2 regions of the Kiloniella antarctica genome follow, and region 2 is predicted to be linked to the other one. Evidence: predicted binding sites of a transcription regulator. Region 2 holds the regulator's gene; the other holds the start of a gene.
The links. Region 2 encodes LexA, which represses DNA repair genes until DNA is damaged. Its sites were predicted from a motif close to ATGTTCTANTTTGGTTC; they were not measured.

Region 1 (10,295 bases), on a different contig from region 2:
TGATATGGCTGTTGTTGAACAAGTCTGCCACCGGGTTGCGGTGATGTTGCTGGGCCAAATTGTTGAATGTGGCCCCAGAGATGTGGTCTTTAACAATCCCCAACATCCCTATACCAAGCGTTTGCTTGATGCTGTTCCCATTGCCGACCCAACCATCGTGCGTAAAGATCGTAATTTGCCAACGGGCGAAGTGCCAAGCCCTATACAAGCGTTGGATTACGTCCCTGTCATTTCTGAATTCCGGCATATCGGCAAAGGGCATTTTGTTCGATATTTTCAGGAATAATGTCAAAAAATAAAGATGTTCTGCTCTGCTGAATTAGCTTACCACTTTGATATCGTCCCATCGGGTCGTATAGCGTGGAGAGATCATCTTTTGACGCATTTTCCAGTCTTTATTCATACCTGATGCGGCAAAGCGGACCGTGTCTCGCCCGTGCACACGGTTAAGCTTGTCCAACACCCCCATCAAAGCCTCCGATTTCTTTATATCTGGTTTGAAGAAAAAATCCTGCTGCGTTGTGCTTGCATCCACCAATCCATCAAGGAAAACACCGGCCTTTTGATATTTCAATCCCGGGCGATAAACCTTCTTCAAGCAATATTCCGCAGCCCGAATAATCATGCTGGTATCAAAGGTTGCTTCAGGAAAAGTAATGCTAAAAGAGTTCCGATAATAAGTCTGATCTTTGCCGTGAGGGCTCGTCCGCAAAGAAGTCGTCAATCTCGTCACAGCAAGGTTTTGAGAGCGCAATTTCTCACCAGCTCTCGTCGCGTACGATGCGACAGCTTGTTTTATCAGCTCGATATCATCCAGATACTGACCAAAACCGCGTGAAACGATGATACCTTTTTTGGGGGGCGCGACCTCTTCAAGTTCCAAACAAGCCACACCATTAAGCTCATAAATCATGCGTTCCAACACCACACTGAAACGAGAACGAATACGTTTAGGGTCTGCTCGTGCCAAATCTAACGCGTTATAAATACCCAACTCTTGAAATTTTGGTGTCAACTTTCGAGAAACACCCCATACATTTGAGATCTCAACCGCTCGCAATTGATCATCATTTTCAGGCACCAGAAGAAAAACACCGTTATGATTTTTATTTTTCTTGGCTATTCGATTAGCTATTTTTGAAAGCGTTTTCGTTGGCGCAATACCAACACAAACAGGTAACCCTGTGTGCAACTGTATTTTTTCCTTAATGCGTCTTCCAAGGCATATCAGATCTTCTTTATTTACCGGGTTTGAAAAACTTAGAAAGCTCTCATCAATGGAATAAAGTTCTATGTTCGGTGTAAAATCTAGATATATCTCATTTACTCTCCTAGAGAAATCACCATAGAGCGCGTAATTAGAAGAAAAAACCTCGGTTCCTGTTTGTTTCAATCGAGGTTTGATCATGTGGTAGAGGTCACCAATTTTATACCCAAGGTCTTTTGCCTCTTGAGATCGCGCAATGACACAGCCATCGTTGTTGGAAAGAACAACAATCGGTGTTTTTTCAAGATCAGGGCGAAAAACCCGTTCACATGAGGCGTAAAAATTATTTACATCAACCAGCGCCACCCACTTTTGATCTTGGACGTAAGAATTGGCACCGAAGACTTTTGCCTCAGCATCACGGTAAGAATGTTCCGTTGTAAACGAGTTAGTTGAGCGGGTTGATAACATTGGTTACCACTCCCCAAATCTGCAAGTCTTGTTCATCAGAAATTTTAATAGGCTTATAATTCGGGTTCTCAGACATCAGCATAATTTTGCCTAACCGTTTATAGAGCCGTTTAACTGTGAGTTGCCCGTCAAGAATAGCAATCACAATCTTTCCATCCCTAACTTCAAGAGAGCGGTCTACTACCAACATTCCCCCTGGCATAATTCCAGCGCCAATCATCGAATCTCCAGAAACCTTTAAAAGAAACGTTGCATTAAAGTTTATGCTTAAGCGTTCATTTAAATCAAAATACCCCTCGATATAATCTTCTGCGGGCGAAGGAAAACCTGCTGGAACTTTGAATGCAAAGAACGGTACAGGGCAAAAGTTACCTCTTACAACCTGCCCGAGATATGTAGGGATATCATATTTCATCATCCGCTTAAGTTACGTGAAACCTTTAAAATGATCAATGTTCTTTATTTGTTCTTAACAAGAAAACTAATATTTTAATTAAAAAAATTCAAAAAAAATCGCGATGATTGAAACTGTATTCTATTTTTCGCGAATAAGATTACAACTGATGATTAAAGGCATCGTGTATAATCACAAAAGTCGTTTGCTTGAATTTCACGATCTTCCGTTATAGGTTAAAAAGAAAAATCGACTTTCATCATAAAATATCAACAAAACAAAAGCCGAAACAGGTCGAAATCTGGGGAGAGAGACATGCCGTTAGAGGTGGCCTATTCACCACTTCTTATTCTGGGTTCTTTAGCGGTCGCCATTATGGGGGCCTTTACTGCCTTGCGTTTGACCTCGAACCTTCGTCATCTCGATGCCTCGAAACGAAAAGTCCGGGTCACTCAAGGGGCGCTTGCCTTGGGCACAGGCATTTGGTCTATGCACTTCACTGGCATGCTTGCCGTCGAACTCCCCATTACGATCAGTTATGATCCTTTAAGGACCTTGGCGTCAGCTTTGATTGCCGTTCTTGTCGTCGGAGTGGCCCTGCTTTCCTTGCATTTTGGGGTACGCACAAAAACTCGAATTGCAATTGCCGGAACGTTAACGGGCCTCGGCATCGTAGGCATGCACTATCTTGGCATGAGCGCTTTGTCAGCGAATTGCATCGTAACCTATAGCCCGACAGGGATTGTCATGGCTATTGCCATTGGCATTGCGTCTTCTATTGCAGCAATAGAGCTCGCTTATGGTAACCGTTCACTATTAAGTATCTCAGCTGGCTCTGTCGTACTTGGCTTAGCAATATCGGCAATGCATTATTCCGCCATGTACTTTACCGTCTTTAGTCTTGGCGCAGAGATGACCCCCACAGCCCCATCCTTTCTTGATAATGATCGCCTCGCTTTGGTCGTTGTGCTCTCATCTTTTGTACTGTCCGGGCTATTTCTTTTAATGGCTGTCCCTGAAGATACGAAAGGTAATAATGAAGATAAGGCCAAAGCTACTAATCAAAACGCCACTCTAGAAAATTTAAACAAACAGTGGGAAAAACAACCAGGACAACATACACAAGCCGTATCTTCGTTAAATGAAACAAAACAAAATGACATCCACGAAACCAGCCATGATATAAAAATTCCTTATGAACAAAACAAGATACAAAGGCTTCTTTCTGCCGAAAACATTCATATTGTAAAAGCAGATGGCCATTACACCCAGATCAATGATGGTGGAGAGGATCTCTTTTGCCCTTGGTCGATATCTCGCCTGGAAAAAAGTCTGAATCCTAACAACTTTGTTCGCACTCACCGCAGCTTTATCGTCAACAAGAACCAAATTACCGGCTTTCGTAAGGATGGCGACAAAGCCTTTTGTATTATTGGGAACAAAGAGGAGAATGGGATTAATAACAAGGATGGAACGGAGATCCCTGTCAGTCGTGCCCGTGTCACAGAATTACGCAAATTGCTTCAGTTGAATTAATTTTCAGACTTTCCAAACTTATTCCCGATAATATTCACAATAATATTTTATGTGCGCATCCTCAGTATAATTACGTTCTGTAATTACGTTGTGCATTTCGTGCAGAATAAACGTATTTCGTGCACCAACGGCGACAATCGCGGATTGGTACTCACTTGCTCCTGACATTCGGACTTAGTCTTTTCGAAAGAAATTCGGACAAGACAAATAACGTTCCGAACAAACAGGAGAGAAGTATGATACCCGGTTCTTTTGATTATCATCGACCAGCGTCGATTGATGATGCTATCGGCCTGATGGCGTCACTTGGTGATGATGCGATGATTGTTGCTGGCGGACACAGCCTTATTCCCATGATGAAGCTTCGAATGGCATTGCCGGAGCATTTGGTCGATTTACAAGATGTGCAATCACTTAAGTCGATCTCCATACAAAACAGTCAAATCGTCTTGGGTGCGATGGTGACACAGGCGGAATTAATTAGCTCAGAAGAGCTTCACGAAATCTGCCCTTTATTAAGAGAGGCTGCGCTACAGATTGCCGACCCTCAGGTAAGGTACGTAGGCACAATTGGTGGTAATGTCGCAAACGGTGATCCTGCTAATGATATGCCCGCCATCATGCAGGCATTGAATGCTTCCTTTGTTATGGTTGGTCCAAACGGCGAGCGTTCTGTTGCTGCCCGAGACTTTTATCAAGGTGCTTATTATACTGCCCGTGAAGACGGTGAAATCTTAAGCTCAATCCATTTAGATGCACCAACCTCTGGCCACGGGTCGGCTTACGAAAAACAAAAAAGAAAAATTGGTGATTACGCTACGGCTGCTGCTGCAGTTGTCTTAACTATGTCTGGTAACACGTGTGCAACGGCCTCTATAGGCTTAACCAACCTATCAGAAACCCCACTATGGGCAGAAGAAGCGTCTTCAATCCTCGTGGGGACTACGCTTGATCCCGACACGATCAAAGCTGCTGCTACTGCTGCCAAGGCAATCACGAACCCAGCAGAAGATGGTCGAGGTCCTATTGAGTTCCGCAAACACGTAGCGGGCATCATGGTTGAACGCGCCATAGCCAAAGCCCATAGCCGCGCGCAATAGAACCTCATATGTTTTTTGATAAGGCATCCTTGGATAACGCCCCAAGGAGTGTTGGAGAAATAAATGTCAAACATCGATATTAAGATGACTATAAACGGTCAAGAAATCGAAGCTAAAGCAGATCCCCGAACTCTGCTAATCCATTTTCTAAGAGAAGACCAAAATATCACCGGACCTCATATAGGATGTGACACAAGCCATTGCGGAGCTTGTACCGTGGATATCGACGGAAAATCGGTCAAATCCTGTACAATGTTCGTCGGTCAAGCCAATGGTAGCGACATAACAACCATCGAAGGTATCGCACATCCCGATGGGACGTTGCATGCTATTCAAGAAGCTTTCCGTCAAAACCACGGCCTGCAATGTGGTTTCTGTACACCGGGCATGATCACCCGCGCCTATCGACTTTTAAAAGAAAACCCAACACCAACCGAAACCGAAATCCGGTATGGGATCTCTGGCAACCTCTGTCGATGTACCGGATACCAAAATATCGTGAAGTCAATTATGGCTGCAAGCCAGGAACTATCTTTACAGGAGGCTGCAGAATAAAATGAATGTGCAATCCCCGATATCCAGAGAAGAACGCATTGAAAAACTTCAAGGCCTTGGATCATCCCGTAAACGCGTAGAAGACGCCCGATTCACCCAAGGAACAGGTAATTATGTCGATGACATTAAATTACCCGGTATGCTCTTTGGTGATTTTGTCCGCAGTCCATATGGCCATGCTCGTATTATATCTATTGATAAAGAAGCTGCTCTTGCCGTGCCAGGTGTTGTGGCCATTCTCACTGCAGAAGATTTAAAGCCACTTAATCTGCACTACATGCCTACACTTGCCGGTGACGTTCAAGCCGTCCTCGCCGATGAAAAGGTTCTCTTCCAAAATCAAGAAGTCGCTTTTGTAGTGGCCCACGATCGTTATGCCGCAGCTGATGCGGTTGAACTCGTCGAAGTTGAGTACGAAGAGCTCCCGGTCATTAACGATGCCTTCAAAGCTCTGGATGACGATGCGCCGTTATTACGCGAAGACATCAAAGATAAAATGGAAGGGGCACACGGCCCTCGCAAACACCACAACCACATTTTTCTATGGGAAGAAGGTGACAAAGAAGGCACCGAACAGGTTTTGAATAATGCAGAAGTCCTGGTTGAAGAAAAAATCACTTACCAACGCGTTCACCCTTGCCCGCTAGAGACTTGTGGTTGTGTCGCTTCCATGGACAAAATCAATGGTAAGCTCACACTTTGGGGAACTTTTCAGGCGCCACACGCCGTTCGAACGGTTGCGTCGTTGATTACCAACATTGCAGAGCACAATATCCGAGTGATCTCGCCCGATATTGGGGGTGGCTTTGGTAACAAGGTTGGGGTTTATCCCGGGTACATCTGTTCAACTGTGGCATCTATCGTCACGGGTAAGCCAGTCAAATGGGTGGAAGACAGGATTGAGAACCTGACATCAACCGCTTTCGCACGTGATTACCACATGACGGGTAAGATTGCCGCAACAGCTGACGGTAAAATCACAGGCCTTTGGACTCACGTTCTTGCCGATCACGGGGCATTCGATGCCTGTGCTGATCCGACTAAATTTCCAGCAGGTTTTTTCCACATTGTAACCGGGTCTTATGATATCCCGATTGCTTACGTTGGTGTAGATGGAGTTTACACAAACAAAGCACCTGGTGGGGTTGCCTATCGGTGCTCTTTCCGCGTTACAGAAGCTGCCTATCTCATCGAACGCATGATTGATGTTTTGGCCAGAAAGCTGGATATGGACCCGGTAGAACTCCGGATAAAGAACTTCATCAAAAAAGAACAGTTCCCATATCAGTCTGCTCTGGGTTGGGAATATGATTCCGGTGATTATCATACAGCAATGGACCAAGCCACAAAGGCAGTGAATTATCCAGCACTCCGGGCCGAGCAAGCTGAAAACCGGACGGCCTTTGATCGCGGAGAAACCCGTAATCTGATGGGGATCGGTGTGGCTTTCTTTACTGAAATCGTTGGTGCTGGCCCTGTAAAAAATTGCGACATCCTTGGTCTAGGAATGTTTGATTCTTGTGAAATCCGTATTCACCCAACTGGTTCAGCAATCGCCCGTTTAGGAACAATTAGCCAAGGTCAAGGCCACGCCACAACCTTTGCTCAAATTGTAGCTTCTGAAATCGGTATTCCAGCAGAAGATATTACCCTTGAAGAAGGTGATACAGATACCGCACCTTATGGTTTGGGGACTTATGGGTCACGCTCAACCCCGGTTGCAGGCGCAGCAACGGCAATGGCTGGACGTAAAATTCGGGCAAAGGCACAGATGATTGCGGCCTACCTTTTAGAGGTTCACGAAGGGGATCTAGAGTGGGATGTCGATCGTTTTCAGATCAAGGGTAATCCTGAAGCGCATAAAACCATGAAAGAAATCGCCTTTGCGTCATACAATCAGGCCATTCCCGGGTTAGAGCCTGGGCTTGAAGCCGTATCCTATTACGATCCGCCGAATATGACTTACCCATTTGGAGCTTATTTCTGTGTCGTCGATGTAGATGTTGATACTGGAGTTACAGACATCAGAAAATTTTATGCACTTGATGACTGTGGAACCCGAATTAACCCAATGATTATTGAGGGACAGGTTCATGGTGGTTTGACAGAAGCCGTTGCCATCGCGATGGGACAGGATATCTCTTACGATGAAATTGGTAACGTCAAAGGTGCCAGTCTTATGGATTTCTACCTGCCAACAGCAGTAGAGACACCAACTTATGAGACAGACTTTACTGTAACACCAAGTCCCCATCACCCGATAGGTGCCAAAGGCGTTGGTGAGAGCCCGAACGTTGGTGGGGTTCCTGCCTTATCCAATGCTGTAAACGATGCCTTTGCACACAAAGGCTTGGTGCACACCCAAATGCCACACGATCATTGGCGGGTATGGCAAACGGCTCAACGTCTCGGGTTAACAGGTTAACTCACTGATATCAGGTACTGAAGACCGTTATATTTATGAGAACCTTCAGTACCTGATTACCCTCTTAAAAGAGTATGGTTATGCCCAAAACAATATCACTTAAAACCAAGCTGGCAGACGTCAATTATATTGCAGATGAAAACCTAGCCACCGCTTTACAGCTTGCGATAGACCTTAAGCGCCCCCTCTTACTTGAAGGCGAAGCCGGCGTTGGTAAAACCGAGATCGCAAAATCTCTTGCCACGGTATTGGAAACTCAGCTCATTCGCCTTCAGTGTTACGAAGGGTTAGATGCCGCGAGTGCGATATACGAGTGGAATTATCAAAAACAACTATTGTCGATCAAGGTTTCAGAATCACAAAAGCAGGATACAACAAAAGTAGAAGAGCATATTTTTTCTGAAAAATTTCTTCTGGAACGCCCTCTCCTTCAAGCTATACGTCAAAAAAAATCGCCCGTCCTTCTGATCGATGAAATCGATCGTGCTGATAGCGAATTTGAAGCCTACCTCTTAGAGCTTCTTTCAGATTTTCAGGTGACGATCCCAGAACTTGGCACCATAGAAGCAACATCAATACCGCAGGTGATTTTGACATCCAACGGAACACGCGAACTTTCGGATGCTCTACGTAGGCGTTGTCTTTATTCCTACGCGGATTTTCCAAACCAAGAGCAAGAGTTAGAGATCATTCTTGCCCGCCTTCCCAACATAGAACCTTTACTTGCAGATCAAATTTCTCGATTTGTACAAGCACTCCGAAAGGAAGAGCTGGAGAAAATTCCTGGTATGGCAGAGACGCTTGATTGGGCTGCTGCATTGACTGGTTTAAATATCCGGAGCTTTGACGGTGATTTGGAAAGAATTCAACAATCTTTAATCTGCTTGTTAAAAACTGAGACAGATCTGAAATCGATTACACCTATTGTCACAAGTCGCCTTGCCGGGAAAGCGGCATAAATCGTGACTGATACTTCTCTCATTACTCAAAAAAATCCATTGATACTACCTATGCAAGGGTTTGTTGAGCACTTGAGAATGAATGGATTTAACCTTGGTCCCAAAGAAACAGAGTACGCTTTATCCGTTATCTCAAAAACGATCGGCAATGAACAAGAAGACCAGCGACGGCTAAAAGCTTTACTGGCAAGTTCCTACGACGATTGGAAGCAATTTGACGTATTATTCGAGGCTTACTGGCATAAACGCGGAAAAACACGCAACAGTCCATTACCAAGTAACAGTTCTATCAAATCAAATCCTCCTCTTCCTAAGGCATGGCGCGACCACCTTGGAGAAAAATCTGACAACACGACAAGCCAAGCTCCGCAAGTGGAAACTCTGGAACAGCAAAATATCGAAGGACAAGCATCTGGACGCTTAATCGCTTCAGAGAAAACAGGCCGAGCTAAAATAGACTTTCGTCAATTTGTTAACCCAATGGAAATAGCTGAGGCAGAAGCCCTCGCCTATAAACTGGCACTTGCGATTAGATACCGCTTATCTCGCCGTCGACGTATTGAGAAAAATGGTCGTTGGCTCGATTTTAGGCGCACCATCCACGCAAACATTAAACATGGCGGAGATATGATTGAACTCCGTAAACGTTCTATTCCTGATCGCCCGGTACGGATTGTTGTCTTCCTTGATGTATCCGGATCAATGAAGCATTACAGCCGATTTTTCCTACAATTCGTAAAAGGTCTGGTTTGCCAATGGGTTGATAGCGATGCCTTTCTCTTTCATACCAAACTGATACGTGTCACCGACGCTGTGCGCGATAATAACTCCATGCGGGCCATGACAAAGCTCTCACTGATGGCCGAAGGATTTGGAGGCGGTACCAAGCTTGGGGAGTGCCTTGGGATCTTCAATGAGACTTACGCGAAGAAAGCGCTCAACGGACGTACCGTCGTCATGATCCTAAGTGATGGTTATGAAGTTGGTCCAGCAGAAGCTCTCGCCAAAGAATTGCAACAAATCAAGAAAAGAGCAAAGCGCCTCATATGGTTAAACCCTCTTTTGGGATGGCGAAATTACGAACCTATAACAGCGGCAATGACAGCTGCTCTTCCTTACATAGATCATTTTTCAGCTGCAAATACCCTTAACGCAATGGCTGAAATCGAACCCGAACTTGCCAAATTATAAAGGCGATAGAGATGACCACATCAAATTCAACTTTGGATCTCATTGAAAAGCTTCGGGCAGAAGGGACTTCCTTTTGCATAGCAACAATTTTGCGTACAGCAGATTCAACATCAGCCCGACCGGGAGCAAAGGCCGTTATCATTCCTGATGGCGATCTCTTTGGTTTTGTCGGAGGAGGTTGTGTGACAGGTGCGGTTCGACGTGGTGCCCTTGAATGTTTACAAGACGGGCAACCCAAAATGATCCGGATAAAACCAAAAGAAGATGTCGTATCAACAGTTGATATAGATGGCATACAGCTGCACAGATCCAGTTGTCCTAGCGGAGGCACTATTGAAGTATTTTTAGAACCCATGCGAGCACCAAAAACTCTACTGATTTGTGGCGCCTCCCCGATTGCGCAAGCAATTTTACCCCTTGCAAAGGGCTTAGGGTATCGGGTGATTGTTGCCACAGC
Region 2 (10,295 bases):
TGGTCAAGCATTTGGGGCTAAAGTTGTCAGGGCGCCAACGCCAATGCACGGTAAAACCAGTGCAATACGCCATAACGGCAAAAGTGTTTTCAAAGGATTACCAGATCCTTTAACCGTCACGCGCTATCATTCATTGACCATTGCTCCCGAGAGTATGCCTGATTGTCTTGAAGTGACAGCTTGGACAGATGATGGGGTGATCATGGGGTTACAACACAAGGATCTCGCGGTTCATGGCGTACAATTCCATCCTGAGAGTATCGCTTCTGAAAAAGGGCACGATCTTTTAAAGAACTTTCTCACTATATAATAAATAACCTTTAAAGCTGCGATAAGCTTTAGCAAAACAGGGTTTGTCATAAGGGAGCCGCTCTCCATGTCTAGTTCCAATTCTGCCTCGAGCTCTACATCAAATTCTGCTGTGAGTTCTGCGGCGAGTTCCCATCCTTCGGAATTAAGCGACATTAAATTTTTTATTGCCTACACAGCAGAAGGAAATAGCTTGTCTGCCAAACAAGCAGAACAGGCCTTTGACCTTCTCATGACAGGCGAAGCGACTCCTTCACAGGTGGCAGGCTTGCTTATGTCCTTGCGCGTACGCGGAGAAACCGTCGATGAGATTACAGGTGCGGCACGCGCCATGCGCAGTAAAATGCTGACGGTCAAAGCCCCTAAAGGCGCTATTGATGTTTGCGGCACGGGTGGCGACGCCAAAGGCACGCTCAATGTTTCAACCGCCACAGCATTTGTTGTTGCTGCCACAGGGGTAACCGTTGCCAAACATGGTAATCGTGCTGCTTCGTCAAAAAGCGGTGCATCTGACGTCCTTGGCGCTCTCGGAATTGGCCTGGAAGCAAGCGTCGAAGCGGTTGAGCACGCGCTTGTGTCAAATGGCACCTGCTTCCTCGCAGCTCCGCTTTATCACTCAGCAATGAGACATGTCGGCCCAACCCGCGCAGAGCTCGCTACACGCACCATTTTCAATGTCCTCGGGCCTCTGTCCAATCCATGTAAAGTAACTCGTCAGATTATGGGCGTATACAGTCGTGATCTGGTTGAACCTATAGCAAATGTTCTCAAGGCTCTCGGGCATGAAAAAGCCTGGGTCGTTCATGGCGCAGAAGGTTTGGATGAACTCTCTATTTCGGGATTAAGTTTCATATCTGAGTTAGATCAAGGACGTGTTCACAACTTTGAGATAATTCCAGAGATGGCCGGATTAGAAAGATCCCCGATCGAAGAAATTATTGGCGGAGATGCCGAGTTTAACGCCAAGGCCATGAGATCTATGCTTGGCGGAGAGAAAAATGCCTATCGTAACGCAGTTATTTTAAATTCAGCCGGCGCCTTGATCGTCGCAGGCATTACAGACGACCTTAAAGAGGCAGCCGTAATTGCAGCTAAAGCGATCGACAGCGGTGCTGCCTTGGCAAAACTTGACGGCCTTGTGTCACTTACAAATGAGGGTTCACCATCATGAGCGATGTTCTAAAACGTATCTGTGATGATAAACTAGCTTTCGTAAAAGCACGCAAAGAAACCACCTCTCTGGCTGCCTTGGAAGAACAGACACGCAATCAGAATGCTCCGCGCGGCTTTTATCGCGCCCTTAAAGCAAAATACGATCAAGGTCTCTACGGCTTGATCAGTGAAATCAAAAAAGCCTCTCCAAGCAAAGGTTTGATCCGCGCAGACTTTGATCCTTCCTCCTTGGCCAAAGCATATAAGGCAGGTGGTGCCACCTGTTTGTCAGTCTTAACAGATGAGCCTTATTTTCAGGGTGCAGATCAATACCTGCTGGAAGCAAGATCTGCGGTTGATCTACCCGCTCTTCGCAAAGACTTCATGTTAGAACCATATCAAATCGTGGAATCTCGCGCCCTTGGTGCTGATTGTATATTGCTGATTATGGCTGCCCTTACAAACGAACAAGCCCGCGACCTAGAGGCCCTTGCTTTTGAACACGGCATGGATGTGCTGGTCGAAGTTCACAACGCAGAAGAACTCGAGCGCGCACTTAAACATCTTAAATCCCCTCTTCTCGGGATTAATAACCGGAATTTAAAAACACTGAAAGTCGATATTGCAACAACCGAAGAATTATCCCGGATGGTACCGTCTGATAAGTTACTTATCGCCGAAAGTGGCCTTTATACACCAGATGACCTCAAACGTATGAAAGCAACGGGTGCGACAACGTTCCTCATTGGCGAATCTCTTATGCGTCAGGAAGATGTCGCAGCCGCAACTAAATCACTGTTGGCCCAATAAGCATAAACGAAAGAAATAAGCAGATGTCTGGCAGCACGTTCACACATTTCGACAAAGAAGGTAAAGCTGTCATGGTCGACGTCTCTGATAAAAAAGAGACGACGCGGAGCGCAACCGCGATGGGACGTGTTCTCCTTCAACCCGAAACCATGAAGTTGATCCAAGAAGGTGGTTTTAAAAAAGGAGATGTTCTCTCCGTCGCGCGTCTGGCTGGTATTATGGGAGCAAAAAAAACACCCGAACTCATCCCGCTCTGCCACCCCTTAATGCTGACATCCGTCAAAGTCGATTTCGAACTGCACCCGGATGAAAATGCCATTGATGTAATTGGTACCTGCAAGCTAACCGGACAAACCGGGGTCGAGATGGAAGCGCTCACAGCCGTCTCTGTTGCCGCTTTGACTATTTACGATATGTGTAAAGCCGTTGATAAAGGCATTCAAATTACAGACGTCCGCCTGGTAAAGAAAACTGGTGGTAAATCTGGCACTTACGAGGCAAAATGATGTTATCGGTTGAAGAAGCTTTAGAGAGAATTCTTGCTGGGTTTACCCAATTATCTCCTGAAACCGTTTCTCTGCACGACGCCTTAGGGCGCGTCCTCGCTAAAGACATCAAGGCCCGTCTGACCCAACCACCAACAGATGTATCCGCCATGGATGGCTACGCTGTCAGGTCCGCAGATATTGCAACCATACCCGCTCAGTTAACCGTGCTCGGTGAATCCCCTGCCGGGGGAAGTTATGATCAGTGTCTAAAAGTTGGTGAAGCCGTTAGAATATTCACTGGTGGCCCGGTGCCACAGGGGGCCGATTGCATCGTAATACAAGAAAACACCCAACAACAAGGTGATCAGGTTACTGTAAACCAGAGCGAAAGTGCCGGACGCTATATCCGTCCGGCGGGCCTTGATTTCAAAGAAGGCCAGGTTGGCCTTGAAAAAGGAACAATCTTAACGGCCAGAGATCTTGCCTTGGCTGCAGCCATGAACCACCCTTGGTTGGAAGTATATCGTAAACCCCGCGTAGCGATCCTGGCCACAGGAAATGAAATTGTTCTCCCCGGAGAAACACCAGGCCCGAACCAAATCATCAGCTCCAACACGACGGCACTCATGTCTTTTGTACGTGAATGTGGAGGAGAACCTATTTCCTTGGGCATTGCTCCTGACGATGGCGAAGCTCTCTCAACCATGGCCAGAGGCGCAGAAGGCGCTGACCTGCTTCTTACTACGGGCGGGGCGTCCGTTGGTGATCACGACCTTGTTCGTTCCGTGCTCGGCAAACAAGGATTGGAAATCGATTTTTGGCGTATTGCCATGCGCCCGGGTAAGCCTCTTATTTTTGGGAAACTGGGCAACACCCCCATGATTGGCCTTCCCGGAAATCCGGTCTCAACCTTGGTCTGTGCCTATATTTTTGCACGCCCTGCTCTTTGGAAAATGACCGGACAAGACCCATACTCTCAAAGAAGAGAACGAGCGATACTGGCAAATGATCTTGGCGAAAACGATAAACGTCAGGACTATTTACGCGCACAACTTACGACAAATGATAAAGGGCAATTACTTGCAACACCCTTTAGTCGCCAAGACAGTGCAATGCTTAATTTATTACGCAAAGCAGATTGCCTTCTCATTCGCGCCCCTTTTGCACCAGCAATTAAAAAAGATTGTGAAGTTGAAATTATCCGGCTTTAAGCTCTTTTCAATCACATTTTGGCCTTGACCCCTTAAGAGAACCAAAGTAGAACAAAAGATATGTTTTTGTTTTGTTCTACTGACAAAACGCGATATTATTCGGGGGATTTTCGATGCTGACCAAGAAACAACGTGAGCTTCTATTGTATATTCGGGATCATCTGTCCCGCACAGGAGTTTCTCCGTCTTTTGACGAAATGAAAGACGCGTTGAGTCTAAAGTCAAAATCCGGCATCCATCGGCTGGTGACAGCTCTGGAAGAGCGTGGCTTTATCCGCCGCCTGGCCCACCGTGCCCGTGCCGTTGAAATCCTTCGCCTACCAGAAGATCTTGGACCCGTTCCCCAAATAAGAAATTCAGATCAAACATCAAGCAATAATCCTCTGCTATCCTCAGGCATCCAAGCAGCCAATCAATCTCTATCAGAAAATGAAAGCGTACACCTTCCTCTTTACGGCAAAATTGCTGCTGGTACGCCTATAGAAGCCTTAAACGATCCATCTTCGTATGTTGATGTACCCATGGGCCTCATTGGCAAAGGGGATCATTACGCCCTCATTGTTGAAGGAGATTCAATGATAGAAGCTGGCATTTTGGATGGTGATACTGTTCTGATTCAACGCTGTGATGTTATCGAGAATGGTCAGATCGGCGTCGCCTTTGTCGACAATACGGAAGCAACTCTTAAACATGTCAGACGCCAAAGCGGCAAGATTGAACTAGAACCCGCAAACCCATCTTATGAAACCAAAGTTTATGATGCTGATCGCGTTCAGGTTCAAGGGAAACTTGTTGGACTACTTAGAAACTATCATTAACAAATAATATCAATATATTGAACTACATTTTTAATAAATTAGTTTACTAAGTAAAATACCAAATTATCGCACCCAGGGTCTTGTCCCTTCGTTCTTATACACATTCACGACTTTGAACTTAACACGGGTTTCTGAATGCGAAGTCGTCGGCTGCACGGAAGACGCACCTAAAGGCAAGAGCGTAATACTGTGAACACCTTTTTTTCTTAAGTCCCAATAATCAATAACGAGATGCTCTTTTCCCTGACACCACCCAGGGGCTTTTAAGGCCGTAATAATATAATCTGCTTTAGTACAATCTTCGGCAAAGGCGTTTCCTCTTTTAATAAAAGATATCGTTTTCCCTCCTGCCCTATATAGACAAGCATTCTCGTCACAACGAAAAATACTTTCAGGCAGCTCGCGCCAGTTTCTGGTATGATCTATCGCTAAATTTTGTTGCCAGACTTTTGATATGAAACGCGCCTTTCTGGTGTGATTTGTAAAGAGTTCATTATCAATACGAATAGCAATCAATCCAGTTTTACCATCAATCAAAATATCCTGACGCCGTTCGGTAAAAGTAACAACGAGCACAAAGACTAAAATTGGTAAGCTCCCCAAGAAGCGCATCTTATTTTTTATCAGGCACATCCACAATCCCCCTGTAGACACCAGAGCAAGATAGCCAACAGGAAAGTTTGGTGCCTTTACCTCCCCATTTGGAATTGCGGAAACCCAATCTGCAAGCAATAGTAAAAACTCGAATGCCCACCCCAAAGGGGTCAGTGATAAACCTTCTAAACCAAAGGGTATCAAGACATAACTGAGCAGTACCAAAGGCATAAGAACAAGTGCAGTAAAAGGAACAGCTACTAAATTGGCTAAAATTCCATAAAGAGGTAAACTGTGAAAATGATATAAAACAAATGGTGCTGTCGCCAAAGAAGCAATCAGAGAGCAAAGAACCGTAACCTTCAGCCCACTTATAACTCTTTCGAGAAACGATCTTCCTCTTTCCAGCTTGTTATAATATTCAAAAACGGCGACCAAAGCGATAACTGCAGCAAACGACAGATGAAAGCTCGCTGATATTAAAACTTCTGGTGTTAAAATAAGTAGAACCAATGCCGCAACAGACACCGTCCTCATAGAAATCGCCTGCCTATCGAGGATAATCGCGAAAAGAGATACCCCCGCCATCATAAAAGCACGCTGTGCCGATAGCGGCATACCAATCAGCGCCAAATATCCAAAACAAATAATGAACGTCACAAAGGCTGAGATTTTCTTTATCGGATAGTTCAAAGCCAGAACTGGCACACATGCCATGAAAAAACGAAGCGTAAAGAATATTATTCCCGCAACTAATCCCATATGTAACCCGGAGATTGCGAGAAGATGCGCCAATCCCGACTGACGTATATCATTTCTCGCCTTATTGGAAATTCCTCCCTTTTGCCCCGTTAAGAATGTAATGGCTAAATCGCGTGCATCTCCATGTAAATGGGTTTCAATCCTTTGAACCAAATCGTTTCTCAGGCCATTCCAAAAAAGATCAATGTTCGATAAATCCTTGGTGTTGCTTCTAATGCTTTCGACCCTCCCCCAAATATAACCAACTCCACCAATTTGTTTATAATAAGCATAACGTGCAAAGTTAAATCCAGAAGGATAGACTGGTTGAGATGGTGGCTTTACGATGACCCGCGCCCGTATACGGTCTCCTACCTCGATTTCATTTTGTCGGATGTTCGATCTTAATCGAATGTATTTGGGGACTGTTTGATTTTTAAAACCTTTACGATCCAAGTTACCTAAAACATAGCGCTGCCCGGGAGATGAAGGTTCAATGGAAAGAATAGAGCCCTCAATCATCCGGGGGCCAATTTCATAACTCAACACAGGTGCTTGAACTGTATCCGAACGATATGTAGCAAGACTGACCTCTGATAAAACTAAACTAACAATAAGTAGAGGCAGCCAAGCATTTTCCCCCAAGATCTTACTATACCGGCCAATGATCGTACAAAGCCAAAGGGTTAAACTCAGGGTCGAGACAAGATAAATATTTGGTTCGAATGGTAATGAAAAGTATAGAGCAATTCCTAGCCCAAAAAAGACAGGGATCCAGTTGAGCAGCCGCGATCTTTCGTCCTCAATCATTGACTTCATATACAAATTGAAATGTACCCAACTTATCAGTCCATTCCTTCCACTATCAGATTTACTACAAAAATACATTGAATATAATTGAGATATAAATAACAACTAAAACTAGTATTTAGCACTCATATCCCAATTATATTCACTCTTTGTATGACCATTTGTATGACCATCGAAATTATTTGTAGAAATTCACGTCATCATCGGATAATAAGAACCCGTCTTTTATTGATAAAGACATGTTCTCGGGGCGGGGTGAAAATCCCCACCGGCGGTAATAGCCTTTTGGCTTAAGCCCGCGAGCGCCTTTCAGCTTTCATCTGAAAGGGTCAGCAGACATGGTGAGATTCCACGGCCGACGGTTATAGTCCGGATGGTAGAGAACGGAGTGGCGAAACCTCAACTGAGATTGTTGAGGTTATACCATTACGTGCGCCCTGATTCTCGTTTTGTGTTTGATTGGAAAAATCGATGAATCAGAATTCTAATAGTAAGTATCAAGACATGCACTTTGCTTTTATTCAAGCACAGTGGCACAGCGATATCGTTGGCAATTGTCGAAAAGCATTCTTAAGCGAAATTGAAAAACAATCCAATGGATTGGCCAGGGTTGAAATATTTGATGTCCCCGGTGCCTTGGAAATTCCTCTGGTCGCAAAGAAGCTTGCAAAGACAGGACGTTTTTCTGCGATTGTTGGGACAGCCTTTGTCGTTGATGGCGGCATATACCGCCACGACTTTGTCTCACAAACCGTAATTTCAGGTATGATGCAGGCACAAATGGATACTGACATTCCGGTACTAAGCGCCATATTGACTCCACACCACTTTCATAATTCAGAAGAACATCTTCATTTCTTCCTTGAGCACTTCAAGGTCAAAGGCAAAGAAGTTGCAGATGCCTGTCTCTCGATTTCAACTCTGCATCAAGACATAGCCCGTACAGCGTAATAAAAGAGAGCCCTGCACAAACGTTACAGGGCTCTCTTAATATCCACAAAAACATTTCCTAGATGAATATATTTTCATCTAGGAAGAAGCTAAAATTGATTCACCGACCTCTTCTAGCTTTAACTTTACAGTTCGCTTTAACCCATTGTTACAAGAAGCCCAGACAACAAAGAGAGATAACAATTGAAAACCAAATGAAGACGCAAGTCCAACATAAGACCCGTCAACGAACAAACAACGACACTTTCTCTTTATCAAAGTAAATTTTACGATCCAACACCCGCACAAATGACGAACATCATTTGCGATATCTTAGACAATATGCTAAACATTTGACGAAACAGAAGTCTCTGTTGTTCCTAGATAGGCCTGAATTTGTTCCACAAATCATGAACAACCACCACTGAGACAATACCCAAACACTCTTGATTTACGAAAGATCATTATGAGCCAGCCCACGAAACAGGTTGTAACCCGTTTTGCACCCTCACCAACTGGATTTCTACATATTGGCGGTGCCCGTACAGCATTATTTAATTGGCTTTTTGCACAACATCATGGCGGAAAATACCTCCTGCGAATAGAAGATACTGACAGGAAAAGATCCACGCCAGAAGCTATTGAAGCTATAATAGACGGTCTCGATTGGCTTGGCTTAAATCATGATGATGAGATCACTTACCAATTTTCAGGTGCGAGCAGGCATCAAGAAGTTGCAAACCACCTACTAGCCGAAGGTAAAGCTTACCATTGTTATTGTAGCCCTGAAGAGCTTACCGAAATGAGGGAAAAAGCCAAAGCTGAAGGCCGTCCTATGAAATATGATGGCCTATGGCGCGATCGTCTTGCGTCTGAAGCTCCAGAAGGTATCGCCCCCGTTGTTCGCTTAAAGATGCCTCTTGATGGGGAAACGGTAATCAAGGACTTGGTACAAGGTGACGTGACTGTAGCAAACGCACAGTTGGACGACATGATCCTTCTTCGAGCTGATGGCACACCAACCTATATGCTTTCAGTTGTTGTCGATGATCATGATATGGGCATTACCCACGTTATCCGCGGCGATGATCATTTAACAAATGCTTTCCGTCAGGTACAGCTCTTCAAAGCCATGGGTTGGGATCTTCCTGAATTTGCGCATATCCCCCTTATTCACGGCGCTGACGGCGCAAAGCTATCTAAACGTCATGGCGCACTCGGGGTAGAAGCCTATCGCGATGAAATGGGGTATCTCCCAGAAGCTCTTAGAAATTACTTACTTCGCCTAGGTTGGGGACACGGTGATGAAGAAGTTATTTCCACTGAACAGGCTATTGAATGGTTTGATATCAGTGGTGTCGGTAAATCACCGTCCCGTTTTGACTTCGCAAAGTTGGAAAACCTGAACGGGATCTATATCCGTAATGCAGAAAACACTTATCTTACAGATATCATCGCACCTTTGATTGAGAAAGATGAGGCTATCACCATTACTAATGATGCCAAAAACAGATTAATCAAGGGTATGAGTGGTCTCAAAGAACGCGCTAAAACTGTAAACGAGCTTGCAGAAAGTGCCGCATTCTACGTGAGAGCAAGACCTCTAGCCTTAAATGCCAAAGCTGAAAAACTACTCTCGGATGAAGGTAAGGAGAATTTAAAAAATTTACTACCTTTATTGCAAGAGCACACAGAGTGGAAAGAAGAAATTCTGGAAACAACCGTTAAAACATTTGCAGAAGAAAATGAGATTAAACTTGGTAAAGTAGCTCAACCCCTTCGTGCTGCACTAAGTGGTTCTAATGTTTCTCCAGGTATATTTGAAGTCATGGAGATTCTTGGTAAGGAAGAATCAATTAACCGTATTACAGACCAAATCTAAAGAAGTAAGAGAGTATAACAAATATTGCAGCGCACAATTTGATCTTAAGTAGTAAAAGCATTATGCTGCTGCGCAACAAACCAGTAAAAATAACAAAGAGCAGAGGTTCCAAAAATGTCAGATACCACCCCAAATAACAGCGTTACCCTTACGGACAACCGTACGGGAAAAAGTTTTGACATGCCAATCCTAGACGGAACCTCTGGTCCTAGTGTTATTGATATCCGTAAACTTTATAGTGAGTCCGGATGTTTCACTTACGACCCTGGGTTTACATCTACGGGTAGTTGTGATTCTTCAATTACTTATATTGATGGCGACAAGGGTATATTGCGGCACCGCGGTTACTCTATTGAAGATCTCGCTACCAAAAGCGATTATATGGATACATGCTATCTTTTGCTCAATGGCGAGCTTCCAAACAAAGATCAATCCAAAGAGTTTAAACAAACCATCACTTACCATACGATGTTACATGAGCAGATGATGAACTTCTATCGCGGCTTCCGTCGTGATTCTCACCCGATGGCAATTATGGTTGGCGTTGTTG

Region 1: the regulator LexA is predicted to act here: its motif matches at 2,131-2,147, upstream of ACFSKO_RS07055 (LexA family protein).

The regions. Positions count from the first base shown of each region.
Region 1 covers NZ_JBHUII010000004.1:18,992-29,286, forward strand. The annotation lists gene ACFSKO_RS07045 (ABC transporter ATP-binding protein) at 1-286, shown strand, start outside; gene ACFSKO_RS07050 (Y-family DNA polymerase) at 320-1,678, opposite strand; gene ACFSKO_RS07055 (LexA family protein) at 1,656-2,093, opposite strand; gene ACFSKO_RS07060 (MHYT domain-containing protein) at 2,388-3,608, shown strand; gene ACFSKO_RS07065 (hypothetical protein) at 3,627-3,776, opposite strand; gene ACFSKO_RS07070 (FAD binding domain-containing protein) at 3,845-4,708, shown strand; gene ACFSKO_RS07075 ((2Fe-2S)-binding protein) at 4,772-5,263, shown strand; gene ACFSKO_RS07080 (aerobic carbon-monoxide dehydrogenase large subunit) at 5,265-7,688, shown strand; gene ACFSKO_RS07085 (AAA family ATPase) at 7,769-8,647, shown strand; gene ACFSKO_RS07090 (vWA domain-containing protein) at 8,651-9,838, shown strand; gene ACFSKO_RS07095 (XdhC family protein) at 9,850-10,295, shown strand, end outside.
Region 2 covers NZ_JBHUII010000011.1:201,638-211,932, reverse strand. The annotation lists gene ACFSKO_RS17020 (anthranilate synthase component II) at 1-310, shown strand, start outside; gene trpD (anthranilate phosphoribosyltransferase) at 377-1,480, shown strand; gene trpC (indole-3-glycerol phosphate synthase TrpC) at 1,477-2,271, shown strand; gene moaC (cyclic pyranopterin monophosphate synthase MoaC) at 2,295-2,777, shown strand; gene ACFSKO_RS17000 (molybdopterin molybdotransferase MoeA) at 2,774-3,970, shown strand; gene lexA (transcriptional repressor LexA) at 4,084-4,788, shown strand; gene ACFSKO_RS16990 (ComEC/Rec2 family competence protein) at 4,852-6,933, opposite strand; FMN riboswitch at 7,171-7,322, shown strand; gene ACFSKO_RS16985 (6,7-dimethyl-8-ribityllumazine synthase) at 7,405-7,884, shown strand; gene gltX (glutamate--tRNA ligase) at 8,330-9,745, shown strand; gene ACFSKO_RS16975 (citrate synthase) at 9,860-10,295, shown strand, end outside.